Methanococcoides burtonii DSM 6242: one gene and its partner. Each later gene encodes a partner of the first gene's protein in a complex. Links are inferred from orthologs where the notes say so. Each region holds a gene or a part of one and is shown in the gene's direction. Other genes may lie near its edges.

The links.
Region 2: the proteins of MBUR_RS09870 (region 1) and mcrC are in contact, whole or in part, in a cryo-EM structure (PDB 9H1L), measured with the Methanococcus maripaludis proteins. The link is inferred for Methanococcoides burtonii DSM 6242 from one-to-one orthologs. Residues at the interface, in WP_011170365.1 of Methanococcus maripaludis: Arg6, Glu8, Gln30, His32, Val33, Met34, Gln35, Tyr39, Leu80, Ser81, Arg82, Leu85, Pro86, His87, Cys90, Asp91, Ser93, Glu94, Arg97, Lys98, Lys102, Pro103, Asn104, Met105, Ile106, Gly107, Ala109, His110, Lys122, Glu123; in WP_011171501.1 of Methanococcus maripaludis: Arg5, Lys6, Glu7, Gln8, Ile9, Val10, Asp11, Cys12, Arg13, Ala14, Val15, Met16, Gly17, Gly19, Glu20, Gly22, Gly23, Leu24, Gln26, Arg27, Gly28, Thr29, Phe30, Ala31, Glu32, Leu34, Asn36, Thr51, Tyr59, Arg62.

The regions. Positions count from the first base shown.
Region 1 is NC_007955.1:1,998,833-2,004,866, forward strand. What follows is about bases 1,385-4,345. They hold MBUR_RS09870 (methanogenesis marker 7 protein), read left to right. Parts: upstream 1,385-2,379; coding sequence 2,380-3,312; downstream 3,313-4,345. Other genes in these bases: MBUR_RS09860 (methanogenesis marker 15 protein), read left to right, coding at 1,385-1,781; MBUR_RS09865 (methanogenesis marker 17 protein), read left to right, coding at 1,787-2,380; MBUR_RS09875 (carboxymuconolactone decarboxylase family protein), read left to right, coding at 3,341-3,790; MBUR_RS09880 (presenilin family intramembrane aspartyl protease PSH), read right to left, coding at 3,892-4,345. Outside these bases: MBUR_RS09850 (methanogenesis marker 6 protein), read left to right, coding at 1-75; MBUR_RS09855 (methanogenesis marker 5 protein), read left to right, coding at 85-540; more of MBUR_RS09860, read left to right, coding at 537-1,384; more of MBUR_RS09880, read right to left, coding at 4,346-4,791; MBUR_RS09885 (hypothetical protein), read left to right, coding at 4,962-5,288; MBUR_RS09890 (hypothetical protein), read left to right, coding at 5,440-5,754; fen (flap endonuclease-1), read left to right, coding at 5,776-6,034.
Region 2 is NC_007955.1:2,543,870-2,549,854, reverse strand. The notes cover bases 1,691-4,602. They hold mcrC (methyl-coenzyme M reductase I operon protein C), read left to right. Parts: upstream 1,691-2,801; coding sequence 2,802-3,404; downstream 3,405-4,602. Other genes in these bases: mcrA (coenzyme-B sulfoethylthiotransferase subunit alpha), read left to right, coding at 4,179-4,602; mcrG (coenzyme-B sulfoethylthiotransferase subunit gamma), read left to right, coding at 3,418-4,164; mcrD (methyl-coenzyme M reductase operon protein D), read left to right, coding at 2,308-2,796; mcrB (coenzyme-B sulfoethylthiotransferase subunit beta), read left to right, coding at 1,691-2,271. In the rest of the region: methyl coenzyme M reductase-arginine methyltransferase Mmp10, read right to left, coding at 1-543; more of mcrB, read left to right, coding at 967-1,690; more of mcrA, read left to right, coding at 4,603-5,897.

The DNA.
Region 1 (6,034 bases):
CCTCTTGAAATGCATGAGGCTCCGAAAAAACTTGATATATCGAAATTGAAGAAGATAATTGATTCAGAATTCTGAGGTGTTACATTGGCAAAAGTTATCATTTATCCTACTAACAGCCTGATCCTTTCCGATATGGTGGAGAGGTTCGGACATGAACCTCTTGCTATGATGGAGAAGATCAAGGAGATAATAAACACTATTGGGGTTGATTCTCCTCCTTTGAACATTACTCCTGAAGGGCCAAAACACGGTTTAAAATATGCTGCTGTGGAAGTGCCTGCAGGGGTTCGTGGAAGGATGTCCCTTATTGGCCCCATGATCGATTTTGCAGAAGCTGGCATCATCGTTGGCGATTCGTCTTTCAGTTTTGGATGCATGGGCTGTGCCCGTACCAACGAACTGACAAAGTTCCTTATCAGGGAAAAGGACATCCCAATACTTGAGATCCAGTATCCTCATACCGAGGAAGATGGGCAGGATTTCGTTTACAAGATAGCAGATTTCTTGAAGTCCCTGCCATCCGGGAGTGATGAAAAATGAGCGATAAAGGAGATCCGGTACTGGTAGCCCTTGTTTCCTGTGGAAGTGAGTATGCTGGGGTCCAGAGCGAGCTGGAAAAGGCCGCAAGTATGTTGAATGCCAAGCTTGTCTATCCTGAGATGGATGTTGCGACCCTCGATACCATCGGTATGGAGTTCGGGTTGGAAGTGGCAAGTCCTGACCTCAGACTTATGATGGCAAGGGCGAAAGCGGTCGTTGAAGGTGTTTCAAAAGTGGACGGTGTGTTCGTTACATCATGTTTCCGCTGTGCTGAAGCTGCGATCGTGAGGAATGAGTTGAGGAGGTATATCTTCGAGGAATCCGGTCTGCCGGTGATAAGCTATTCTTTCACTGAGCGTACCACTGCTGCGACACTGCTTACTCGTCTGGAAGCTCTGACAACCATTGCGAGAAGGAAACACCTGCTTGCGAGAACGAAACAAAACGGCATCACTGCAGGTATTGATTCCGGTTCAACTACTACCAAAGCGGTCGTTATGAAAGACAACGAGATCGTTGGTGAGGGCTGGGTGCCTACCATAAAGGTCCTTGAAAGTGCAGAGACTGCATTACAGCAGGCACTTGATCAGTCGGGTCTCAAAAAGGAGGATATTCAGGCGATCGGTACTACCGGGTACGGTCGTTTCCTGGTAGGTGAACATTTCAAGGCAGACCTGGTGCAGGAAGAGATCACAATGAACTCAAAAGGGGCTGTCTATCTTGCAGATAAACAAAAAGGACCTGCTACTGTTATTGATATTGGCGGAATGGACAATAAAGCCATTTCCGTACAGGATGGTATTCCAGGAATGTTCACCATGGGCGGTATCTGTGCCGGAGCATCAGGTCGTTTCCTTGAAATGACCGCTAAACGTCTCGGTGTGGAGATCACGGAACTTGGGGATCTTGCTATAAAAGGCATGGGTGAGAATGTTGAAATGAACAGTTACTGTATCGTTTTCGGTATTCAGTCCCTGGTCAATTCGCTTGCAAAAGGTTCCTCGCCGGAAGATGTCGCAGCGGCAGCCTGTCATAGTGTTGTCGAGCAGATATTCGAACAGCAACTGCAGGAGGTAGAGGTAAAGGAGCCTCTTATCCTCGTTGGAGGTTCCTCCCTTATCGCAGGTGTTCCAAAGGCCCTTGGTGACCTCCTGAAAATAGATGTCATAGTGCCACCGCATTCACAGCTTATTGGTGCTGTGGGCGCAGCCCTTCTGGCATCAGGTTATGTTTCGGAGTGATCTTCATGGAACCTCTTGAGATATTCACTGTTGAAACTACGGTACCTTCCGAGGCTGCAGCTTATGAGAGCATCCTTAAGGATATCATCTCCGAGCTCGCATTCTCCCGAACCATAGGTAGGATAAAAGTGAGGATAAGGCCGGAAGATTCGTTGTTCATGATGGTCATCCTTCTTCGCAGAGGTCTTCCTCCTATTAAGGCAGGTGAGATCTCGGATACTGAGTTCGACCGGGAACACGCAAAGGTGGTCATCACTGTCAGGGATGAGAAGACCATTCCTCAGTTTCTGGACAGGCTTTGGGAACAGTTTGGAAGGCAGAACGTTATACAGCCAGAACGGAACATTATCGAGGTTGCTTCAGACCTTGAGATCGTGGATAAGTTCATCGCTGAACTTATCGTGGATGACCCTGAGAAAACGATTAGAGAAAGGCTTGCCGATATGGCGATACGCGCCACCCCGGAAGGTTTCAGGATACGTTATCATTCACTGGATAGTGGTAAATTCGTTTTCGTGGCGTCAGAAGATACGATGCAGCAGGATTGGATCGATGAAGCCAATGTTATGATGAAAGAACTGGAAGGGGATGATTCCTGATGGCAGCAGTACTTGAACCGTATATCTATGAAGGTGGGATTCACAAACATAGTCTGATCCTTGAGCTTCTGGAAGATCTTGGTGGCTATCTCGTTCAGAAGACGCCTGCTTCAACAGAGATCACGCTAGTTATGCTCATTCCGAAAAAAGATGTCCATCTGGTCGAGGATGTTTGTATAAAACTTCTTGGTAAGCTGACCTCGGCACCGCTTACGGGTACTGAGGTAGCGGTAGTGTCTCCTACACTTGCATCACATCATCTTCCACATTCTGCTTGTGATATTGCGGAATACCTCCGCCGTGGAGGGGCTAATACCAATATGATCGGGCTTGCAAGGGGGATGGGCCGAAGGGTTGCACTATCTGCTGATTATGAGAGAAGGCTCATCAATGAGCATGATGTTGCTGTTTTCTCTTTCGGGATTTTCAAAGATTGTATCATTAACAAGAAGCCAAAGTTGTTTGAAGGTATCGAGATACCTATAGTGGTGACCGGTGGGCCTGATATTCGGACTGAGGAAATTTCCGGGGCTGACATATATGTTGGTGGTATCGGGCGTGTTGCTCACAGGATGAGGAAAGGTCCTGAACTGGATGCAATGGACGTTCTGAACGAAAAGGTGGGTGAGATCGTAAATCTCAAGAGGGAAAGTATTGCAAAGGATCCGCTTGCAGTTCTTCCTGCAAGGCTAATGAAAGAGGTTCAGGAGCAGGTTCCTGTCATTCTGAGTGTGTTGACGCCTGCCCCGATCACGCTTCAGCTTGACGGCATGAGGATAAAACTACCTTATGATCGATACCGTGATGCTGTCGGAAATATCGAGTTCGATGAAGGCTTCCTCCTTTCGGATGTTGCAAACATCCTTCCTTCTAAGATGAAGGATTACATTCTTGTAAAGATAAAACGCAGGTCTGAGGTAGCAAATATTTAAAATATCTGTAGTTTAAGTGAGGATTATTATGGACATTGAGAAGATCCGTGAGATCATCGATAAAGAGCCTGATGAGGCAGTTTCTGATATCCTGGAAGGCGTGAAGGAGCGTTACGGTGAGATCCCGTATATTCTGGAGTTCATGCGGGATATGCCGGATCTCCTTCTCCCCAAGGTAATGTATGACAATTCGATCATGCGTGAATTCGAAAGACTTGATCCGAAAACGATCGAGCTGATCTGTATTGGTGTTTCATCTGCTCTTCGGTGCGACCATTGTATGAATATGCATATTCGTGTGGCAAACAGGCTCGGACTTAGCAAAGAAGAGATATTTGATGCTGTTCTGATCGCTGGTGCGATTTCCAATGCATCTGTGCTTGCAGAAGGCACACGTGCCCTTGATACAGAGTTCAATGGCAAAAAATGTGATGGTAACGATGAATGTGATGTTTGTAAGATTGCGAATCATGATTGAAAAAAGCACGATGATGCCGTTTTAAGCATCATCTGTATTTAATTTAATTTATTTTTATTCAATTCGAACGGTTCTATAAGACTCGCTAACGTCTATTTCTTTTAACCCAGAATTGGGGTTCCTGATAGAAGTGCGCCTGCGATGTATCCAAGAATTACTCCACTGTTCAGGAATGGAAGTCCTGCCTGTGGCTTTCCTTTCATGACGAATATTGTAAGCCCGATGAATCCTGCAAGTGTCCCTATTACTGCACCGAGGGCGGGGTATGATATGAATCCTGTGTGGGCAATGAAAACGTTTGCAGATACTACCAGGACGGTAGGCATTACAGCATCTCCAAGGCCCATAAAGAATGCATCCTTTTCACCTTCCTTTTTCATCCCATCCTTTATGAACGAGTAATTCCGCTTCTTTGGGATGATAAAAAGTATTGGCAATTTAAGGTCCATCACACCTTCTGCAAGATCGATCATGTGCTTTGTCTTATAGACCGATATGGCATCGTATACTGCAAGAAGCGATAATAGGACAATAGCCGGCAGGATGCCGAATGATATTCCAAATATTGCACTGGCAGCAGCTCCGATTATTATCCCGATAATATCTATAACATACCATTCGGGGAATTTATAAAGGATGATAGTGAGTGCAGCTGCGAGTATAATTCCTACTGTACTGCTCAATGTCTCACTTATCCCAAGCATATACAATATCGGGTAGAATCCATAGAATATGGTGGCGCCTACTGCAAGTAATATTGTTAGTTGTATTACCCATTTCATGTTGCGTTTGATGGCAAGCAGTAACAGGAATGTGAATGCGAGGATAAATCCGATATAATAAAACGAATTGGCAGTCGATTCGGGATTTTCTACTGCTTGCATTCCCAGTTCGTCCATTGGGGATGCCAGTATCAATGCGATGACCTGTACTATTAGGATCAACCCGGCCATTGCGAACATTGGCAGATAATCTTTGAATGTATCTTTCTCAGAACTCAATATAATTCTCCTTGTACCCAAAATATCTATGATAGTGTGAATTTGAATATCAGCACAGTATTTAATAGTATGTAATAGTTATAATAGTTATAAAAGTTATAAGGTTTTGTCAGATAATACATCGATGTTATTATTGATAGTATTGCTGCAAGTTTAGTAAATGAGGTAAAATGATGGATCCCCGGGACATTGTATTTTCGATTGTGATGGTTGTATCTTCTTTCGTGCTGACTTATGAATGGCTTGGTAGGTTCAAATACAGCTCAGCTAATTCTTTGATAATACTTTCTGCTATTGTAATGGTGGGTGCATTAGCTGCGATGATCCTTTCTGTAGATATCAGGCTTCGAAGGATCGAAAAGACGCTTGATGAGAAAGAACGCTCTCTTCGTATCAATGTGCAAAGTATTGAAAGCTCAATGGATAAGAAGATGAACGAAGTCATAAGTGTGGTGGATGAGGCAATGGACGTATTTAACAGGAGATCATATCGTTAATTTCCTCTTTTTTTTCCGTAATTTTCTCCGAATCGAATGCATAGGAAACTGTTAATTTTAATTATGTCTGTCGACATCTGCCGAAACCCATATATGTGTGCCAGTATATGGTGGAGTTTGTAATATTGCTAAGATTCAAGGGAGTGCGTATATGCGCATCAATTTAGAACCAATTGGCATAATTAAAAAGGCTGGAAAGTATTCAGAAATACTGATATATTCTGAATTTGAGCAGGTCGTAAAAAATCTGGTCTCAATGGTGGGGAAAGATTCTGTAGATGGTCAGGAGCTTTTAGTGGTGCACAAGAACTATGGTAGTAATGATGGGCATCAGGTTGAAGTGACCAAAACAGAAGTAGTTGAAAGGATAGGTAACGTCCTGAAAGTTGGCAAAATGAATGCAAACGATGATTCTGTCATCGATATCAGGCTATCCAAGATAGATGGTTTTTCGGGTAACATCTAATATTTTTTATTATTTGTAAGCATGGGTACGGATATTGGTGATCTACTTCTTAAGGATACGATCGAGATAGCTGGCCTTTCAAATAAAGTAGTGGCTATCGATGCGTATAATACTCTTTATCAGTTCTTAAGTATAATCCGGCAACGTGACGGAACCCCTTTAAAGGATTCCAGGGGTCAGATCACTTCTCATCTTTCGGGTATCCTTTATAGGCTTACCAGTCTCATCGAAGCAGGTGTCAAACCTATTTTTGTCTTTGATGGCAAGCCTCCTGATTTCA
Region 2 (5,985 bases), 550 kb from region 1 along the record:
TACGACGATAGCACCATAAACCTCACAATTTGCGCAGAACTCCCGAAGTACAGCCAACGATATCTCTGGTTCAGGATCGTTCATATACTTCCCGCGGATCTCGGGGTCAGTAGCAAATACTGTAAATGAAACTTCGGTTACACCGTTCTCAATAAAGAATGAAGCATCTTCTTCAGAAGTGAATCCTTTTCCACTTGTGTAGCCAAGATGGATGGGTTTTTGGAACTGAGATAGCAAATATACCAGTTCTTTAAGGTCCGGATAACAGCTGACATCGCCACTGCCACTTATTGTGATCTTGTCAAGCTCGCCACTGCTAAAATGTATAGCTTGTGAGACCTCCCCCATGACATATTGAGCAGGTTTGAAACCGGAGTAGAGCTCTTTTACACCACGTGTACAATAGTCACACCCCTTTGAAAAAGGAAAGCAGTGTTTACAACCAAACGCAGGTACATCTTTCACTTTCTTGAAATAGCAATAACTGCAAAACCCACGGCAATCCACACCTGGGTTGCCTCCAACATCTGCTCCGATTTCCATATCAATCGGAGATACCTTAAATCATGTAATACAAATCATTTGTGGTGTCAAACCCGGGTAAGCCCCATTGTGAATATTATTACTTACAAAATTAAAATATACAGTATTAAAATACATAACTGTTGTTACAAATGTAGTAAAAAGTATGTATATTGTATGTATATTACATACAAAGTATCAAACACATAAAGACCCGCACGAACTATGTTCATGATTTATCGTGAGGAATTTGGCTATCCATAATCTAAATCCAAAAGCTTTAAACGTAAAAACAGCATTCCAAATTTGAATTGACTAGAAGGGACTACAATTGGGAATGTAAAAAACACATTAATGGTAATCGAAGAGAAGTTCCGAGCCATTAGTTCAATTATGTGATTTCCAGGAAGAGTTCCTGTAATAAAATTTAGGAGGAAACTATACGTGTCTGACAAAGTAGACATATATGACGACAGAGGTACACTGTTGGAAAGCGATGTAGATATACTCAACCTCGCCCCAACAACAAATACAGCAATAGGAAAGATCATCAAAGACACAAAGAGAACTGTTGCTATCAATCTTGCAGGTATAGAGAAAGGTCTCGCAACCGGCAAGTATGGTGGTAAAGGACGTCAGATTCTCGGACGCAGTCTTGAATATGATATCGTAGGGAACGCAGATGCTATCGCAGAGTCTGTTGCAAACCTTGTAAAGGTAAGCAATGATGACGACACAGTAGTAAAAGTGATCGGCGGCGGAAAACAACTTCTTGTGCAGGTCCCAAGCGCAAGAACAGACGCTGGTGCTGACTTCGTTTCAGGAAGCACAGTAAGTGGCGCAGCTGTTGTAGAGACCATCATTAATACGTTCAACACCGACATGTTCGATGCACCACTAGTAAAGGGCGCTGTCTGGGGTAGCTACCCACAGACCATGGACATGAGTGGCGGTAACGTTGCATCAATTCTCAGCATACCACAGCAGAATGAAGGTCTCGGTTTCTCCTTGAGGAACATCATGACCAACCACGTCGCTGCTATCACAGGCAGAAAGGCAATGAACGCTGCTGCACTCTCTTCGATCTACGAGCAAGCAGGTATGTACGAGATGGGTAATGCGGTAGGTTCATTCGAGAGACACCAGTTACTTGGATTTGCATATCAGGGTCTTAACGCTAACAACGTAGTCTATGATATCGTCAAAGAGAACGGTAAGACCGGTACAATCGGCACAGTTATCGATACAGTTATCGAGAAAGCAATCGATCTCGGCGTCATCGAAGTTGACCACACAGCACCATCCGGATACAAATTCTATAAAGCAAATGACGTATCCATGTGGAACGCATGCGCAGCAGCTGGTCAGCTTGCAGCTACACTCGTAAACTGTGGAGCAGGCAGAGCAGCTCAGAACGTATCATCAACTATCGTGTACTTCAACGATATACTCGAGAAGCAAACAGGTCTTCCTGGCTGTGACATGGGTAGAGCACAGGGTACTGGAGTCGGATTCTCTTTCTTCAGCCACTCAATCTACGGTGGTGGAGGTCCAGGTATCTTCAACGGTAACCACGTTGTAACAAGACACTCCAGAGGATTCGCAATTCCTTGTGTATCCGCTGCATGTGCAATTGACGCAGGTACTCAGATGATAACTATCGAAAAGACATCTGCACTTGTCGGAAATGTGTTCGGTTCGATCGAAGAATTCAGAGAGCCAATCAAAGCAGTTGCAGGGGCACTCTAATACAAGTGTTCTAACAGATCTCAAAGGTAATACATAATGGTCGAATCTGTCACAAATTTAGAAGATCTCATTCAGATCGAGATATGTCCAGCACGGTTCCTGAGTCCAGAGACCGCACAGAGACTACTCAATGAACTGAGCAACATCGAAGGCATTACACGGGCATTCGTACATGGCCCGAGGTTACCAAAGACCGTACCATACGGACCGGCAACCGGACACGATGTTGATCATAAATTCAGTAAAAATATCCAGATCGGTGAAACGGATATGGACCTTGCTGTAATTGTTGGCCGCATAAGGCTGGAGATCCTTAACGAAGAAATCAGAGAGAACATCAGAGAAGTGTGCGAGCGAACACTACCGATGGGCTATGAGTTCCGGCAAGGACTTTTCATACAAAGGAGGCAAACCGTTTCAGACTATGCAAAACGCGGACCTGGTGCTGACCCGACTACTTTAGGGCTAGCTGATCCGAAAGGAAAGGTCGGAAATCGTGTCTGTATGTTAAATCCAGCGGAGTGATCGATTTGTTCGACCGGGAAACTCAAGTTGTAGATTGCAGGCATGGAATGGGCCTTGGCCGAGGTGGAGGACTCGCACAGCGCGGTACACTTTCCGAGACAGGACGCCCTGATGTCATCGCAGTTGCAATGAGCCCGGGAAGACGACATATCACAAAGCCGATATGTGAACTCACATACGGCATGCGCAGGGAGGAGATACAGGTCAGTGTACTGGTACTTAATTCTGGATCCGGCATTCCTGATACTCCTATGAGATCAGGTTCATTCGGGATAACACCTGAAGAGATTGCCCAGATATCCAGACATAAACTGGCCGTTATCCATACCGGAAACATACGGGATCACGTGGTTAAGAAAGTAAGGGAAATTCTAAAGGAAGCAGATACCCCGGCAATAGTCGTCTGTCAAGCAAACATTGATTTTGAGGATCTTGCAAGGGTAGGCATAAAGACCAAGATTGTAAAGCCAAAAAGTAGCGAGATCCAGACGAAAGGTAAAGTCATGGATATCGTAACAGGCATCACAAGAGGTGAGTCCTGTTCAAGGGATAAACTAAACGAACTTGTGAAAGCCGTTAAAACTACAATGAGATCGATCGATAATTAAGGAGTGTTATAACATGGCATACGAAGCACAGTATTATCCAGGTGCAACATCCGTTGCAGAGAACAGAAGGAAACACATGTCCGGTAAGGTCGAGAAGCTCAGGGAAGTCTCTGATGACGATCTGACCTTAGTACTCGGACACCGTGCACCAGGTAGCGATTACCCAAGCACACACCCTCCACTTGCTGAGATGGGTGAACCAGAATGTTCAGTCAGAGAGATGGTCGAAGCAACACCAGGCGCAAAAGCCGGTGACAGGGTAAGGTACGTTCAGTTCGTTGACTCAATGTACAACGCACCTTCAACCCCATACTTCAGATCCTACGCAGTAGCTATCAACCACAGAGGTGTCGACCCAGGTACACTTTCCGGTCGTCAGGTCGTAGAAGCTCGTGAAAGAGATATGGAAGAAGTCGCAAAGTTCCAGCTCGAGACAGAAATGACCTGCCCGGCACTTGCAAGTCTTCGTGGCGCAACAGTGCACGGTCACTCACTCCGTCTCCCAGAAGACGGTATCATGTTCGATATGCTCGACAGATGCCGCCTTGAGAACGGCGTAGTAATTATGCACAAGGACCAGGTCGGAAGAGCTATCGATAAAAAGGTAGACTTCGGAAAACCAATGTCTGAGGAAGAAGCTGCCAAGAGAACCACAATCTACCGTGTAGACAATATTGCATTCAGAGATGACGCAGAGGTCATCGAATGGGTCCACACAATATTTGAGAAGAGAACCGCATATGGATTCAAGCCAGAGTAAGCGAGGTGAAAAAAATGGCAGATGATAGAAAGAGAATGTTCCAGAAAGATCTGGAAATCAAATTCACAAAAGCACACGGCGACAACAAGATGGAAGGCGGAGAGATCACTGACAAGAAAGTGACCTACTACCGTCTTGGTGTAGACCAGAACCCAAGAAAGGTCGAAATGAGGAAGGCAGGCCAGGAAATAGCTGACAAGAGAGGTCTTGTTGGTTACAATCCTATGATGCACTGTGGTGGAATACCACTCGGTCAGAGAGCACTAACACCTTCCTTCATTTCCGGTACTGACATCATGGTCGAGTCCGATGATCTTCACTACGTCAACAACGCTGCAATGCAGCAGATGTGGGATGACATCAGAAGAACCACAATTGTCGGTATGGACATGGCTCACGAGACACTCGAGAAACGTCTCGGCATAGAAGTCACACCAGAAACGATCAACCACTACCTTGAAGTGCTCAACCACGCACTCCCCGGTGGAGCAGTTGTTCAGGAGCACATGGTCGAAACACACCCAGCTCTTGTAGATGACTGTTACTGTAAGATCTTCACCGGTGACGACGAGCTTGCAGATGAGATCGATGACCAGTTCCTCATCAACATCAACAAGCAGTTCCCAGAGGAACAGGCAGAAGCACTCAAAGCAGCTATTGGAAAGACAACCTGGCAGGCAGCACACATCCCAACCATTGTTAGCAGAACAACAGATGGTGCACAGACCTCAAGGTGGATGGCAATGCAGGTTGGTATGTCCTTCATCGCAGCATACAACATGTGTGCTGGTGAAGCAGCCGTAGCTGACCTTTCATACGCAGCAAAGCATGCTGGTGTAATCTCAATGGGAGATATGCTTCCAGCAAGACGTGCTCGTGGACCAAACGAACCTGGTGGAATTTCCTTCGGTCACATGGCTGATATCATTCAGACAAGCCGTGTTGACGCAGAAGATCCAGCACACGTAGCTCTAGAGGTAGTAGGTGCAGGATGTATGCTCTACGATCAGATCTGGCTCGGATCATACATGTCTGGTGGAGTCGGTTTCACACAATACGCAACCGCTGCATACACCAACAACATCCTCGATGACAACCTGTACTACAACGTTGACTACATCAACGACAAGTACGATGGTGCAGCAAACAAGGGTGCAGACAACAAGGTCAAGGCAACAATGGATGTTGTCAAGGACATCGCAACAGAGTCCACGATCTACGGTATCGAGAACTACGAGAAGTACCCAACCGCACTCGAAGACCACTTCGGTGGTTCCCAGAGAGCAACAGTACTCTCCGCAGCAGCAGGTAGTGCAACAGCACTCGCAACCGGAAACGGAAACGCTGGTCTTTCCGGATGGTACCTTTCAATGTACCTGCACAAGGAAGCACTCGGACGTCTTGGTTTCTTCGGTTTCGACCTGCAAGACCAGTGTGGTGCTACAAACGTATTCTCCTTCCAGTCCGACGAAGGTCTGCCACTTGAACTACGTGGTCCAAACTACCCTAACTACGCAATGAACGTAGGTCACCAGGGCGGTTACGCCGCAATCACTTCAGCAGCACACGCAGGACGTGGAGATGCATGGGCAGTTAACCCACTGATCAAGGTCTGCTTCGCAGATGACATGCTTCCATTCGACTTCACCGCTCCAAGGAAAGAGTTCGGTAGAGGCGCATTGAAAGAGTTCGAGCCTGCTGGTGAGAGATCCCTCATCATCCCGGCAAAATAATTTCAACAACCTAAAAAGCAGGCATTTGTCTGCTTTTTTCTTCTTTTTTTATTTTTAGGGAAAACTTTTCCCATAAACAATTATTTTT